3 regions of the Sulfurirhabdus autotrophica genome follow, and region 2 is predicted to be linked to each of the others. Evidence: riboswitches for the same ligand, from Rfam matches in the RefSeq annotation. Region 2 holds a riboswitch; each other region holds the start of a gene.
What was found. A riboswitch is a leader RNA that binds a small molecule or an ion and turns the genes downstream of it on or off. The one in region 2 is predicted to bind cyclic di-GMP.
Positions count from the first base shown of each region.

Region 1: another riboswitch for cyclic di-GMP. It lies ahead of EDC63_RS05615 (S8 family serine peptidase); the one in region 2 lies ahead of EDC63_RS18005 (DUF1631 domain-containing protein).
Region 3: another riboswitch for cyclic di-GMP. It lies ahead of EDC63_RS04495 (VPLPA-CTERM sorting domain-containing protein); the one in region 2 lies ahead of EDC63_RS18005 (DUF1631 domain-containing protein).

Region 1 covers NZ_SMCO01000003.1:62,457-67,067, reverse strand. The annotation lists gene EDC63_RS18735 (VPLPA-CTERM sorting domain-containing protein) at 1-574, shown strand, start outside; gene EDC63_RS05620 (VPLPA-CTERM sorting domain-containing protein) at 734-1,405, shown strand; cyclic di-GMP riboswitch class I at 1,670-1,756, shown strand; gene EDC63_RS05615 (S8 family serine peptidase) at 1,910-3,670, shown strand; gene EDC63_RS05610 (helicase HerA-like C-terminal domain-containing protein) at 3,993-4,611, shown strand, end outside.
Region 2 covers NZ_SMCO01000037.1:136-4,746, forward strand. The annotation lists gene EDC63_RS17995 (antibiotic biosynthesis monooxygenase) at 103-408, shown strand; gene EDC63_RS18000 (iron-containing alcohol dehydrogenase) at 405-1,598, shown strand; cyclic di-GMP riboswitch class I at 1,758-1,847, shown strand; gene EDC63_RS18005 (DUF1631 domain-containing protein) at 2,048-4,468, shown strand.
Region 3 covers NZ_SMCO01000002.1:59,434-64,044, forward strand. The annotation lists gene EDC63_RS04490 (type 2 periplasmic-binding domain-containing protein) at 55-1,314, opposite strand; gene EDC63_RS04495 (VPLPA-CTERM sorting domain-containing protein) at 1,399-2,190, opposite strand; cyclic di-GMP riboswitch class I at 2,307-2,388, opposite strand; gene epsA (XrtB/PEP-CTERM-associated transcriptional regulator EpsA) at 2,671-3,462, opposite strand; gene EDC63_RS04505 (type II secretion system protein) at 3,573-4,184, opposite strand; gene EDC63_RS04510 (type IV pilin protein) at 4,188-4,571, opposite strand; gene EDC63_RS04515 (type II secretion system protein) at 4,572-4,611, opposite strand, start outside.

The DNA.
Region 1 (4,611 bases), on a different contig from region 2:
ACAGTCTCAGCTTACAGTTGATGTAATAGGCACAACTAAGGGCGTAAGCTTTACTTTTTATAATAAAGTAGGATCGAAATCATCCATTACCGATGTTTATTTCGATGCCGGTACTTCTTCTCTAAGTGGCTCTCCTTTACCAACGATCACTGATAGCGACGTTGGTAATCAGACTAATGTAGTGTTTTCGTTAGATGCTAATCCAGCAAATTTGCCTGGTGCCAATAATATCACCCCACCTTTTAATGCTTCGACGTCCACTGCTTTTACGTCTGGAGCAAATGCTGGTAATGGCGGAACAACGAGTCATGGTGTGAACGCAGCTTCTGAATGGCTGACTTTAGACTATGCATTAAAAAGTGGCAAAACACTTAATGATGTTCTGTTAGATCTAAGTAACGGTAATCTACGTCTTGGTATTCACGTAACTGGGTTTCAGGATGGCAACAGTGCTAGCTTCGTTAATAACCCAGGGCTTCCTCCACAAGTGGTTCCTGTACCAGCAGCTGCTTGGTTGCTTGGTTCTGGCTTGATTGGTTTGGTGGGCTTGGCTAGAAGAAGAGTCATTCAGTAATTACCCTTTAATTTCAGGTTTGTTCATTAGAATCATATTGATAGTGTTTTGGTAGGATAGTTACTTTATTGTAGTACGATAGTTTGTGTTGAGTCCCTGTTAGTAAAAAGGACTCACTGTAATTAGAAGTATAAATCTTAATATGGATGGAGAGATCGAATGAAACGTACAGCGAAACTTGTGGTTTGCTTAGGGTTGGCTTGGGGAATGAATGCTCAAGCTGCTTCTGTTACTTACTACCTCGACCAGTCCAATGCATTGTTGGATGGAATTGGTTATGTAAAAGTTACCGTCTCTGATTCAACGACTAATGCTGGAGATATTGATTTTAAGGTGGAAACTACTTCTGCTTTTAGTACTTCTCCGATTGGTATTGGAACCAATTTTGGTCTCCAGGCGTTTGGCTTCAATCCAACAATGGCGCTTTCCAGTTCAAATATTTACAATCTAAACACTTCCTGGTCTGTTGGGTCAGGTAACCTGGATGGTTTTGGCTCATTTTCAGTTGCAGAAACAGGAACTGGTAATTCTCGTCTGGATCCATTGACCTTCTCCATCAATATTGCTGGGGATAGTATTAGTAGTTATGCAAATCCTTCAACTGGTACAGCTGGAAGCTGGTTTGGTTCTACTAATCCTTTTTTCGCTGCCCATGTGGCTGGGTTTACCTCTAATCTGAGTGATGCTAATGGAATGGTAACCAGCGCATATTTTGCTGGTAGCACAACCACTCTTCCACCTAATTTGGTACCCGTCCCTGCTGCTGCGTGGCTGCTAGGATCTGGCCTGATTGGTTTGGTAGGGTTGGCAAGAAGAAAAGCAGTTCAGTAACACCTCGTTGCTAATTAGTGAAATAAAAAGCCGCAATAGCGGCTTTTTTATTGTGTAATGCATCAATTTACTAAAATGTTGCAGAGTGGCAGGGTATGAGGGTGCTGTGAATATAATAGCAATAAAATTACAAATCATTAATCCCACAAAGAATTATTTTCTGAGATACTTCTTCCAAGCAATTTTGTAAACAGTGATAATTTTTTTAAACCGCTGGGTTATCTGACCCAGACAGTAGTCATTGTCTAACGAAACTGCAGATTGTCCTGAAAAAGGCAAACCACCCGAAAGGGTGGGGCGCAAAGTTACCGGTCTAACGGGGTTTTCCCCCACGACAGCGGGACTGCCAGGCCAGGTGTGTACAGTAAGTTATTTGCACTGTTCCGCTCAATTTAGATGTTTCAGCCACTGCGTATACGTTGCTGGCTGTTGAGCGTTCTATTGGCTAAGCATTCCCCATGTCACAGGTTTCAAGATGGAACCTGATTTAATGAGGAGTTGCAAATGAGCCAGTCCAAGCAGTATCTACACGTTTTCCCCCATAATTTGTTGTTCACGTTGCTAGCGGGAGCAGGTCTCTGCCTGGCTGCCAATCCTGTGTCTGCTATAGAACCTGGTGCCGACTGGGTAAAGGGCAGAATTCTTGTTCAACCCCGTGCAGGCCTTGATGCCGCTGAATTTGAAAAGGTGCTGAAGCCACACGGCGGTCACGCATTGAGAAAAATTAAAGGGGTCAATGTTCAAATTGTTGAACTTCCCGGTAATGCGTCAGAAAAGGCTGTGCTAAACAGTTTGAGAAAACATAAGAATATCAAATTCGCTGAGCTGGATTACATTCTTCATGCAGAAAAAACGTCAAATGACCCCTATACGCCAAATGAGTGGCACTTGAATAAAATGCAGGCAGGCAGTGCGTGGGACATCAGTCTGGGAAACGGAATTACAGTAGCCATATTGGATACCGGTGTTGATGCGACCCATCCTGATTTGGCAGGACAGCTCGTTCCTGGCTGGAACATGTATGACAATAATGCAGATACAGCTGACGTCTATGGGCACGGAACGATGGTAGCCGGGGTAGTAGGTGCTGCCAGTGATAATGCGATTGGTGTGAGTTCTTTTGCCTGGCAGGCTAAGATAATGCCAGTACGCATTAGTGGCACAGATGGCATGGCCAGCATCAGTACAATAGCCAACGGTCTGATTTGGGCTGCTGATCATGGGGCGCGGGTTGCCAATATCAGCTATGCCGTGTCAGGTTACGCTACGGTCCAGAATGCCGCTCAATATATGAAAAACAAGGGCGGGGTGACAGTTGTTTCAGCGGGTAATAGTGGTGCTCTGGACAGCTCTCTTGCTGACGACACAATGATTTCCGTTTCTGCAACGGATAGTAATGATGTGAAAACCAGTTGGTCTACCTATGGCCCATTTGTGGATGTTTCCGCACCGGGTGCAGGTATCTGGACTACAACCCGAGGTGGCGGATATAGTGCCGTTTCAGGTACTTCATTCTCCAGTCCTGCCACAGCGGGTACCGTTACGTTGATGTTGGCAGCTAACCCGCAACTTAGCCCTGTGGATGTGGAAAACCTGCTGAAAACCACTGCGGTTGATCTTGGCACTGCCGGGTGGGACCAGAACTATGGATATGGCAGGGTGAATACTTTTGCTGCGGTGCAGGCTGCTGCTCTATCAGTGTCGAGAGACTTGAGCGCGCCAGTGGTAGCAATCGGTTCTCCAGGAAATAATGCGACCGTATCAGGGTGGGTTTCTGTTGATGCCTCTGCATCGGATAATGTGGGGGTGACGCATGTTGATCTGCTAGCTAATGGTGTTTTGGTTGCTAGTGATAACGCTTCGCCATATGCATTCTCATGGGATTCAACAAAGGTATCGGATGGTGAGGCGCAATTGGTGGCTTATGCTTATGACGCAGCAGGTAATTACAGCGCTTCACCCGTTGTAATGGTGAATGTTAAAAACGCTGTTGATATTACACCTCCTACTGTGACTATTTCCAGTCCGATAAATGGCAGCAAAATTGCGACGAAGGTTTTGATATTAGCCGAAGCAAAAGATAATGTTGCTGTTGCCAATACCAGCCTTTACATAGATGGATTGCTCGCAACGACTGTCACTGGAGGCACTCTTTCCTATAATTGGAACATGCGCAGAGTGAGTTCCGGTACCCATGTAATCAGTGTTAAGGCTGTGGATACCAGCGGTAATGCGGCAACAAGTTCCATACAGGTTATTAAATAAGCTGAAGGGGTAAAAAGCCAAAAGGGCCAGGTTAACGACCTGGCCCTTTTTTTTTCGCTCAATTTCTCACTGGATGCCGATCATTCAAATCTGGGTGATTCTGTCGGTCTAGAGTTTCCTCCTAAAATGGCTGAGAAATTGAATTTGAGTCATCTTCATATCTATTGAAAAGCAAGGCAGATAAACGCGATAAATGCAGAATCAGGATGCAAGTCTGAACAATCGTAAAACGGGTGACGCAATTGGTATGGTTCGCCGCCTGTATGGGATAATGATATGATAATCAGAAGGAAATAAATTTGATGATTAATTCGGAGATGGCATGTCGGATCCTATACTGATTGCAAAAGGAAACAAGGAAGTTTTTCTGCTGCCAAAAATGGCGAATCGACACGGCTTGATTGCAGGTGCAACTGGTACGGGAAAAACGGTTACGCTTCAAGTGCTAGCTGAAAATTTCAGTCGCATGGGCGTGCCAGTATTTATGTCTGATGTAAAAGGTGATCTTTCTGGTATTAGTCAACCAGGTAAAACCCACCCAAAAATCACAGAGCGTGTTGAAAAAATGAGCCTCACTGACTACGTTTTCTCCTCTTGTCCGGTCACATTCTGGGATGTTTTTGGAGAAAGGGGGCACCCTGCCAGAACAACAGTGTCGGAATTTGGCCCTCTTCTGCTCTCACGCATGCTTAACCTGAACGATACCCAATCTGGCGTAATGATGCTGGTCTTCAAAATTGCTGATGATAATGGGATGTTGTTGCTTGATCTGAAAGACTTACGTGCGATGTTGCAGTATGTGGGGGATAACGCGAAAACATTTACTACAGACTATGGAAATGTTTCTGCAGCCAGTATTGGCGCTATTCAGCGCGGGTTGTTAAGTATTGAGCAGGGAGGTGGAGATAAGCTGTTTGGTGAGCCGGCGCTTAATATTAGCG
Region 2 (4,611 bases):
TGATACACCACAGCGAGTCAAATCAGCGCTTTTACTGGCTTTCTAATTCGCAACAGAAACAAAATACTGCATACAACCGATCGCAGTTTGAGGAAAAAATATATGCATGTCACGATAGTTCACATCCATGTCAAAATGGCTCACCTTGAAGAATTTATCGCTGCCACGCAAGAAAATCACCTGGCTTCGATTAAAGAACCTGAAAACCTGCGGTTTGATGTATTGCAATTACCGGAAGAACTCGCACGCTTTGTACTGTATGAAGCGTATGAAACTGCCAATGGTGCCGCAGCTCATAAGCTGACACCCCATTATCTGAAATGGCGTGACACAGTAACCGACTGGATGGCAGAACCACGACAAGGGATCACTTACCTTGGGCTGCTTCCTTCAAAGGAAAATCAATGACCAATCCCGCGTTCTCTATTTCACGACTGCCACGGATAGAATTTGGTTCAGGCTGTTTCAAAAAAATCCCTGCTTTGCTCGGCGATTTTGGCAAGCATGTATTGATCGTTACTGGAGATCGCTCTTTCCGAGAAACGCCCCATTGGACATGGTTAAGTGAGAATCTGAAACAACAGAATTTCACATGGGATTCGCTGACGGTTTCTGGTGAACCTTCCCCCCAATTGGTGGATGATGCCGTAGCCCGTTTCAAGAACGTGAATATTGATGTGGTACTCGGCATAGGTGGCGGCAGTGTACTGGATGCTGCCAAAGCGATTGCCGGCTTGCTTATCCCTGGCAGCTCAGTGATGGATCATCTGGAAGGGGTTGGGCCAGAACTGCCTTACAATGGCCCCTCTACGCCGTTTATTGCTGTTCCGACCACTGCCGGGACAGGCTCAGAGGCCACTAAAAATGCGGTACTCAGCATTCAAGGCAGTACGGGTTTCAAAAAATCCTTTCGCGACGAACTATTGGTACCACAGTATGCCGTGGTTGATCCGGATCTACTCTCCAGCTGCCCACCCGAACTGATAGCAGCGAACGGAATGGATGCTTTCACTCAGCTGCTGGAATCTTATGTTTCAAGCAAAGCTAACCACTTTACTGATGCGCTGGCATTAAGCGGTCTGAATGCTGTTCGCGATGGCCTGCTTCCCTGGTTTCATAACCCGGAAGACAGCAATGGGCGAGAACGAATGGCGTACGCTGCAATGCTTTCAGGCATTACTCTAGCGCAGGTGGGACTAGGGTCAGTCCACGGACTGGCTTCTCCGCTTGGTGCATTTTTCCCCATCCCCCACGGTGTGGTATGCGGCACACTGGTTGCGACCGCTACCGAGATCAACATTATCGCCATGACCCAACGCGAGCCAGCCAACCCGGCACTCTTCAAGTATGCTGAAATCGGTCGGCTGCTCTCAGGAAAAACTGAAAATGAGATGAACAACGCCAGCGCGCTCATAGACCTGGTAAAATTACTTGACGATTGGACTGAACAACTATGCCTTCCTCGTTTAAGCAACTACGGCATCAATGAAAGTGATTTCCCGCACATAGTTAAGAATAGCCGTGGCAGCAGCATGAAAACCAACCCAATTGTGCTTGAGGATACCGAAATATCAGCCATACTCTCCCGCAGAATTTAACCTTTAGTTTTTATCCATTAAAGGTTAAAAAAGATTCATCATTGACACCCCTTATTTAGACCATAATCGCCATTGCATAGACTTTAATTCTGTGATAGGGTAACTATAACGTAACAAAAATCCGTTACGTTTAACCGTCAGTTATCTGAAGGTTGTAATACCTAAACAGGGCAAACCCATCGAAAGGTGGGGACGCAAAGTTTCCGGTCTAAGGGATGATAAAAGTCCTACGATAGCGGAATTGCTAGGTGGTTGAATGAGTGATTTCTCGACTATACTCTTTCGGCACGGTAACACCTTCAATTCTCTTCAAGCATACCGGATCGCCACTGGCACTTTGTTACCCCCCGCTCCCTTTGGATTGCATCGAATTGGAACAATTGGTGACTTAAGTTTTTAGCAAACCATCCGCTATAATTACAAAGTTCACCTAAGCTGGGAGCAGAATCATGAAAACCGCTTCGAATCAGAACGTCGTGCATATAAATAAGTTTGAAAAATCACGTATTTCAAGCTCGTCTACCACACAATTTCTGAACGATAGCCGGGATATGGCCGCCTCAAAACTGGTCAATGCCCTGTCTGACATGCTTGGAAAAGCTGTCGACGAGTTTTTCTTGCTTTCCGAAACCAATACTGGATTCGAGATGCGCAACCTTTACATGGAAGCGATGACGCTTGCCCGTGACAAGCGTGCCATCCTTGAATCTGCATTTAAACAGCAATTTCTCCAAAGCTTTGCCAAAGAAACACGCAAAGATAAAAACGCCTCATTTTCAGCATCTGCGTCCCTTGAATCTGATTTTAGTTTGGTAGATCCCGACGAACTGGAAGAATCCCTTGCTGCGATCAACATTGCGAACAACATCCACGGCACCTGCGCTGAAGCGCTGTTTGGCATAGAAAAACGTATCGGCATTTTGTTACATGACCCGGAACTTTCAAACCATAACAACCCAATTGGACCGGAAGTCATTGGTGCAGCCTTTATGGAAGCACTTAAAGACTGGAATTGCGACGTCAAAGTTAAGCTCTTACTGGTAAGGCTGTTCAATAAATATATGCCTGACCAGTTAAAAGACATGTATCAGGAAATAAACCAGCATCTGGTGGAAAAAGGCGTCCTGCCAAAAATTCGTGTTGGAATGAAAAAACAGGCTTCTTCAGCGTCAGCATCCGGCATGACTCTTCCTGCCGGTGGCATTGCTGCTGGTCAGCCTGTCGTCGGTGGAAACGAGCTATTTGCAACCCTGCAACAATTATTGACATTGGGTGGCGGAGGGATGGGCATTTCACAGCCAGGTGTAGCCGGTGGTTTTACGGGCGGGGTTGCAGGTAATGGTAGTGCTATAGGTAGCAGCGCTGGCGGGATAGCAGGTATCCCGGCACAAATTGGTAGTGGCGTAATGGAGGCACTTAACAAGCTCCAGCACGGTCAGATAGAAGGGTTTGTCTCTAACGGTGGCGCCCTGGATGCTGCCGCATTCACTGGTGGGCGAACCAATGTATTGCGGGAAATCAAGTCTTCCAGTGTAGCGAATACGTTGGGGCATGTTGATTCCATGACGCTCGACATCGTGGCCATGTTATTCGATTACATTCTGGATGATCGGAATATCCCAGATGCCATCAAGGCTTTGATCGGCCGCTTGCAGATCCCCATGCTGAAAGTAGCCATGATGGATAAAACCTTCTTCTCGCAGAAATCCCATCCCGCAAGAAAGTTTCTGGACACGCTGGCCGGTGCAGCAATTGGTTGGGATGAAGCGGAAGGCCATCAAGGGGGGTTGTACAAGCTAGTTGATAGCCTGGTGCAAAAAGTGCTGAATGAATTTGAAGATGAAGTGGGTATTTTTGTCGAAGTTGAAGAAGAACTGGAGCAGTTTCTTGCGGCTGAAAAACACCAGGCAGATGAACTAACTGGTCGCAGTGCCCAAGTCATTCATCATCAGGAAAGAGAAGAGATTGCCAAAATCATGGCACATGATGAAGTGCGTCGCCGTATCCATGCTCAGCATTTACCAGAGGTCATTCGCAACTTTCTGACCGGCTATTGGAAACCCCTCCTCACATCGGCTTACATTCAGACGGGAGAAGATGGGGTTCGCTGGAACAATGCCATTGATACAATGGACAACCTTGTCTGGAGCGTAACCTCTAAACCCGCTCCTGAGGATCGCAAAAAACTTGTCAGCTTATTACCCGGATTATTGAAACGCCTTCAGGATGGTATGGAAACAGCCGGCATGCCTGAAGAGGAGCGTAATGCCTTTTTTTCTACGTTGGTCAGATGCCATGCTGATGCGGTTAAATCAGGATTGCAGACCACAGCAGAAGCTTCCGCAGCTGAAGAATTTAACGCAAGTGAACTGGATTTACCTGACGATTTTGCGCTGGATTTATCATCCGATGCAGAAGCACACATGGATTTTGAGGAGATTGCGCTACCTGCTACCCCCCTCGAACCAGATTTTAATCTCCTGCAGGAAATCAGTAATATTGCTGACGAACATACAGTAAACAAAACTAACGAACTTACTCTGAGTGATGACAATTGGCAAGCAGACCCAGAAGTTGAAGGGGATGACTACACCGCCATGGTCAGTCGCTTAAAACGCGGCACCTGGATCGAATTTTTACAAACAGACGGCACTAGCACACGTGCCAAGCTCGCCTGGGTCAGCCCGATGAAAGGGCTCTATCTCTTTACCAACCGATTGGGAGAGCGTGCAGTTTCCATTACACCATCTGGATTGGAGATGAAATTCCGTGATGGGCTGGCAGAAATCATTAACGATGACAACCTTGTCGATCGGGCTGTAAGCAACCTGCTTGACCGGTTAAATCAACCAGTTTCAGCAATAGAATAATTTTGTGTGATCTTTATACTTTATCCAAATGAATATGGGGTGAGAAGAGCGAGTCTGAGACTGATTCATACCTGAGATGACTATGCATGTTTACTAATCTGCGCGATACTTGCATGCTAAAATGAAATCTACATTTAGCCGGA
Region 3 (4,611 bases), on a different contig from region 2:
AAAACAACATTGCATTGCTTTACCGTACTTGCATGACACTACTTAAGAAACAACTTAGTAGAACAACTGGGTTGGTTGGCAAGTGTTGTTCAGTTTAGTACCTTTCATGACCTGACCAACTGGGTACAGCGAAGGATCATAGTTGGTTGGCAGAGCAGCAACGCCTGGCAATGTAGCCAAAATGGTTGGTTCGCCTGAACGTGTCTTGAATTGATCAAGGAAGGTCGCCATATTGCCAGAAGGAGCAGCTACACCGGCAACAGTTGCATTACGCCACTGGATAGACTGTTCAACAAAGTAGTCATACTTGCCAGCAACAGCATTGGCAACCGTTGCAGGGATACCATCGATTGAAACAAAGTGCCAGTGATCTGTACCTGCTACAGGGGTGTTCTCAGTAGAAACCAAACCAATCGCCTTGTTGCCAACGGTGAAAGAGGTATTCAAGCCAGCTTTCACACCACCGGTAGAGGAATTTTCAACGACGGTATAGCCAGTGATTAATGTGGTTGGGGTTGCAGCAACTGAACCAGCAGCCAAAGGCACACCATTTGCGGAACAAGGCAATCCACCGAAATAAGCATTAGCAGATGCTTGTGTGCCGGAACCGGCACCACGACGTTCAACCATTACAGGACCAGACAAGGCTGGGTCAACTAAACTCCAGTCTGCATAGTTGCCTGTCAACAAACTGGTTATCTGTGAACGGCTCAAGTTAGTAACAGATACGTTATCGCTCACAGCAATACCAAATACCACAGCGTTCTGGCTGGCTGGGCTTATATGGCCCAGTTCAGTAGTGCTAAGAGCGGTTTCGCCAGCTGGAAGGTTAGGATAAACAAACAAAGCTGGCTCCACATCGGAAACACCCGCATCAGGCACCGCTTTCACAGTGCTGGTACATTTGAAAGTAGCAGATGGGTAAGCCGCACCTGTAGAAGCACAAGTAGCTGCTTCAATTTTCATACGGTCAATTAACTGAGCACGAGCAACGGGGCCAACACCCTGGAAAGAACCGCCCGCAGCACGGTTATGCATTAATACTTTCTTGCCATCCAGCGCTGTGCCAGTACCGGACACAGTACCAAAATAGGCGCGATAATCCTTACCACCGGTAGCATTGTCGTAATATACATCGATCGTGCCGGCAGTCATCATACCTTCGGCAATCTTGCCCAGTGTGCCTTGCAGGGCAGAAGAACCGGAAATAAATACTTGCAGATCAGGGGTAACAGCAGGACCATGGGCAAAAGCCTGAGTTGCTAGCGTAGCAACAGCCAAACCACAAGCGGCAGCAATTTTGTTCAGTTTCATGATAAATCCTTTGAATAATTTAGACTAAGTGACGGTTATATTATTCAGGTGACCCACAATAAGTCACCTGTCATACGATGCCTATTACTTAACTTTGCGGCGAGCTACACCAACCATGCCGATCAGACCCGAACCCAATAGCCACACAGCTGCAGGTACTGGAACAGCAGAAGGAGCAGGAGAAACGTAACTCAGGGTACCGTTGCTGGCCAATGTCCAGGTAGCGGCGCCATCTGCGTTACCAAACTGGGTAACAGTAGCCTTATGTAATCCACTGTTGTCACTTGGTGTCAACGCAAAGAAATTCAAACTACTACCTACTGCAGCAGTGCTATCAAATACTGCCTTCTTATTCCAATTATTACCGAAGCTATTTCCGAAATAGGATGAGCCATCAGCAGAAGCAGCTGTACTGGAATTGTTAGTTACAAAGTCGGTAGCACCCGCGTTAACGGCGTTTACATAACCATCAACTGTAGCAAAACCAGCCAGGTTAGTATTGGTTTGAGTTTTGACGGTAGCCAAGGACGCATTAGTTGTACTAAGGAATTGCATACCTACAAATGAATTTCCTGGATTAACAGTACTATCAAGCGCAGCCACGTTCCACAGCAGGTTGCTGTTTGTAGCTAACGATCCAAAAGCGGAAGCCAGCAGTGAGTCACCAGCAAAAGACAAAGAATATCCAGCATTAGAACCACTTGCGTTAAAGGTATTCATGTCGATACCCAGATCACGGGTATAAGATGTTAGCGCAACGGAATCATAAACCGACAGGAACAGTTCGCCATTACCGGAAGAACCAGGAGCAATTGCAGCAGCAGCCTGACCGGCTACAGCAAACATGGTTGCAGCAACTAATAATTTCATTTTCATTTTGGAGACCTTTTAAAAAATTAAGTTAAAAAGAAAACACCTCGTCAGGGAAAGAACTGGGTGCTTTCATGCCACCTGAACAACCGGAAATAAAAATGCCGGATTGCCTCTTTCCATAAGGCAACCCGGCTATCTCTTCATTGCTTGAGACCCGAAGCTTTCCGAACCTGCCTCACGACAGGGGTGGCTTTAACTTTTTCCGATACACGCAGTTTCTTGTTTCGGTGTTCAACAATTTACAGAACGACTATTACAGTTCGTGCAGGATTTTTAACTGATTTCATAGACCGATCGGACTATACGAATTACGATAAATACTTTTAAAAATATATAGATAGGTTACATTAACCGATTGAAATTGATTCTCAATATCCGATTTTTTTGTATGATGTGTTTAATACAAGAGACTTAATAAGCTCAGCCTGCATGAATAAATGACGTGAAAGATAACTTTCATAGATAACAAATCTTTGACGGTGATTATTGAAGTAACCCACACCGCATTGCCAGCGTAATTGCGTGTGCTCGATTATTGGCTTGTAATTTGTAGAGGATTTTTTGCACGTGGTTTTTAACAGTAAGCGGACTAACCTGTAGCTTCTCTGCAATCGCACTATTTGAAAGCCCTTCATTCAGGTGCTTAAGTACTTCTTTTTCACGCGCAGTCAGATTTGTTTTCCCCATGGGGATTTTTTTTGCGCTGGCAGTTTCCTTGCTTAGCACACGTATCAGCGCTGTATACAGATGAGGAACCAGTATTTCAAGCAGGTAATGATGCCGCATGCCTAGCGGTTCAGAAACACGGGAAAAACTGAAAAAACCGAGAACGGCACCATTGGTGTGGGTGACGCCATGTGCAGCAATATTTTTTAACCCGGAATCCTGCAAAATACTATCTTTACCCAGGAGCCTTCGATCAACAGGGAAAGAGGCTTCGCGCCTTTGTTCAAACAAGCAAGGATGCCCTGATTTTTGCCACAAACCAATGATATGGGAAATGATGCCCTCTTCTGGATGCGTGACGCGATCAAAATGCTCCGCAGTAAAATCTTGAACAGAAGAAAAAGAATGCATGCCGAGTCCCCTGCCATCTATGTCACTTAGCCCGCATATGAGAATTTCATGGGGCAATAGTCCCTGCAATTCCATTTGCACCAATGAATAAAAATGATGTCGCTTGCGGATTTTTAACGTTGCTTCGATTATGCGAAACAGCCGCTCTCGCTCTTCTGCATTTAGCTCAGGCGCTTTAGGCATACTCCCCCACTTCATTCTTTTATTTTTAGGAATACGTCATAATGAACTAAATTTATGACGTTATTATGAAACCAAAATAACAGGCAACAAGCCAGCATATGAAGTCATGGATTTGTGTTTTTTACTTAATTGTGATTATTGAAGCCACCTTGAGGAATTGTCGTTTGATTCTGATTGCGATTGAATACGGGCTTTGCAGTTGCTGAATTAGCTTGCTGACCGCTATTGTTTATAGCGTCTGCGGCATTACTGGATTGCTTAGGCACGTAGATAAATTTCCATTCTGTATATTTGCTTTTCCCTTCCAGATCCTGATCCGCCATCTTAAAATTATTCTGTTTTAACGGGACATCTTCCGACAGACTGTATACGCCCATAATGCCGCCATCGGGACTTTCAACCAACCCCCACTCTTTGCTTTTAGTGAGTGGATCCCAATATATTTTTCTGAGATATCGCTGCGTGAATACATTGCGATTATCCTGTAACAACGAATCCAGTGTTTTGGGGTATTGTTTTTTTGAACTGGCTGAACCCGGTGTTTTTTCAAAATAAAAACCAATTGCTTGTCGAAACTGATTACCAACAAAAATCAATTCATGCTCTTTTTCTCGCTTCTGGGCTAAATGCCAGACGTTTCCTGCCGTAGCAGCAACAATACCCATGATCATAATGAGAAAAAGCAGCCCCAAATAAGTAAAGCCGGTCTGAGATAATGATGTTGAAAAACGCTTCATTCATTACAACGCAGTATAAGGCTGACCATCGCGACCATTGCCCGTTGCGCCACTGTGAATATCATAAACACTGCCGCTCAGTGCATCTTCTGGTGGCGTAACAACCCAGCTTGTTGCACTATCGGTTATTGGATCGGGTGGAATGATGCGCAGGTATTTCTTGCTGACCAGATCATCCAGCGCGTCGGGATATTTTCCGTTATCGCCGTAAAATTTATCAATGGCATCACGCATGATATTCAGATCTTCTTTCAGCACAGCCTCTTTGGATTTTTCCAGACTATGAAAATAGCGTGGCACAGCAATGCTTAGCAAGGTTGCAATGATCGCCATGACAACCAAAAGTTCGATCAGTGTAAATCCATTATTTTTACTGAACAGCCGCATTTACCACTCCTTGTAAGGGATGCCGTTCAACCCTTTACCA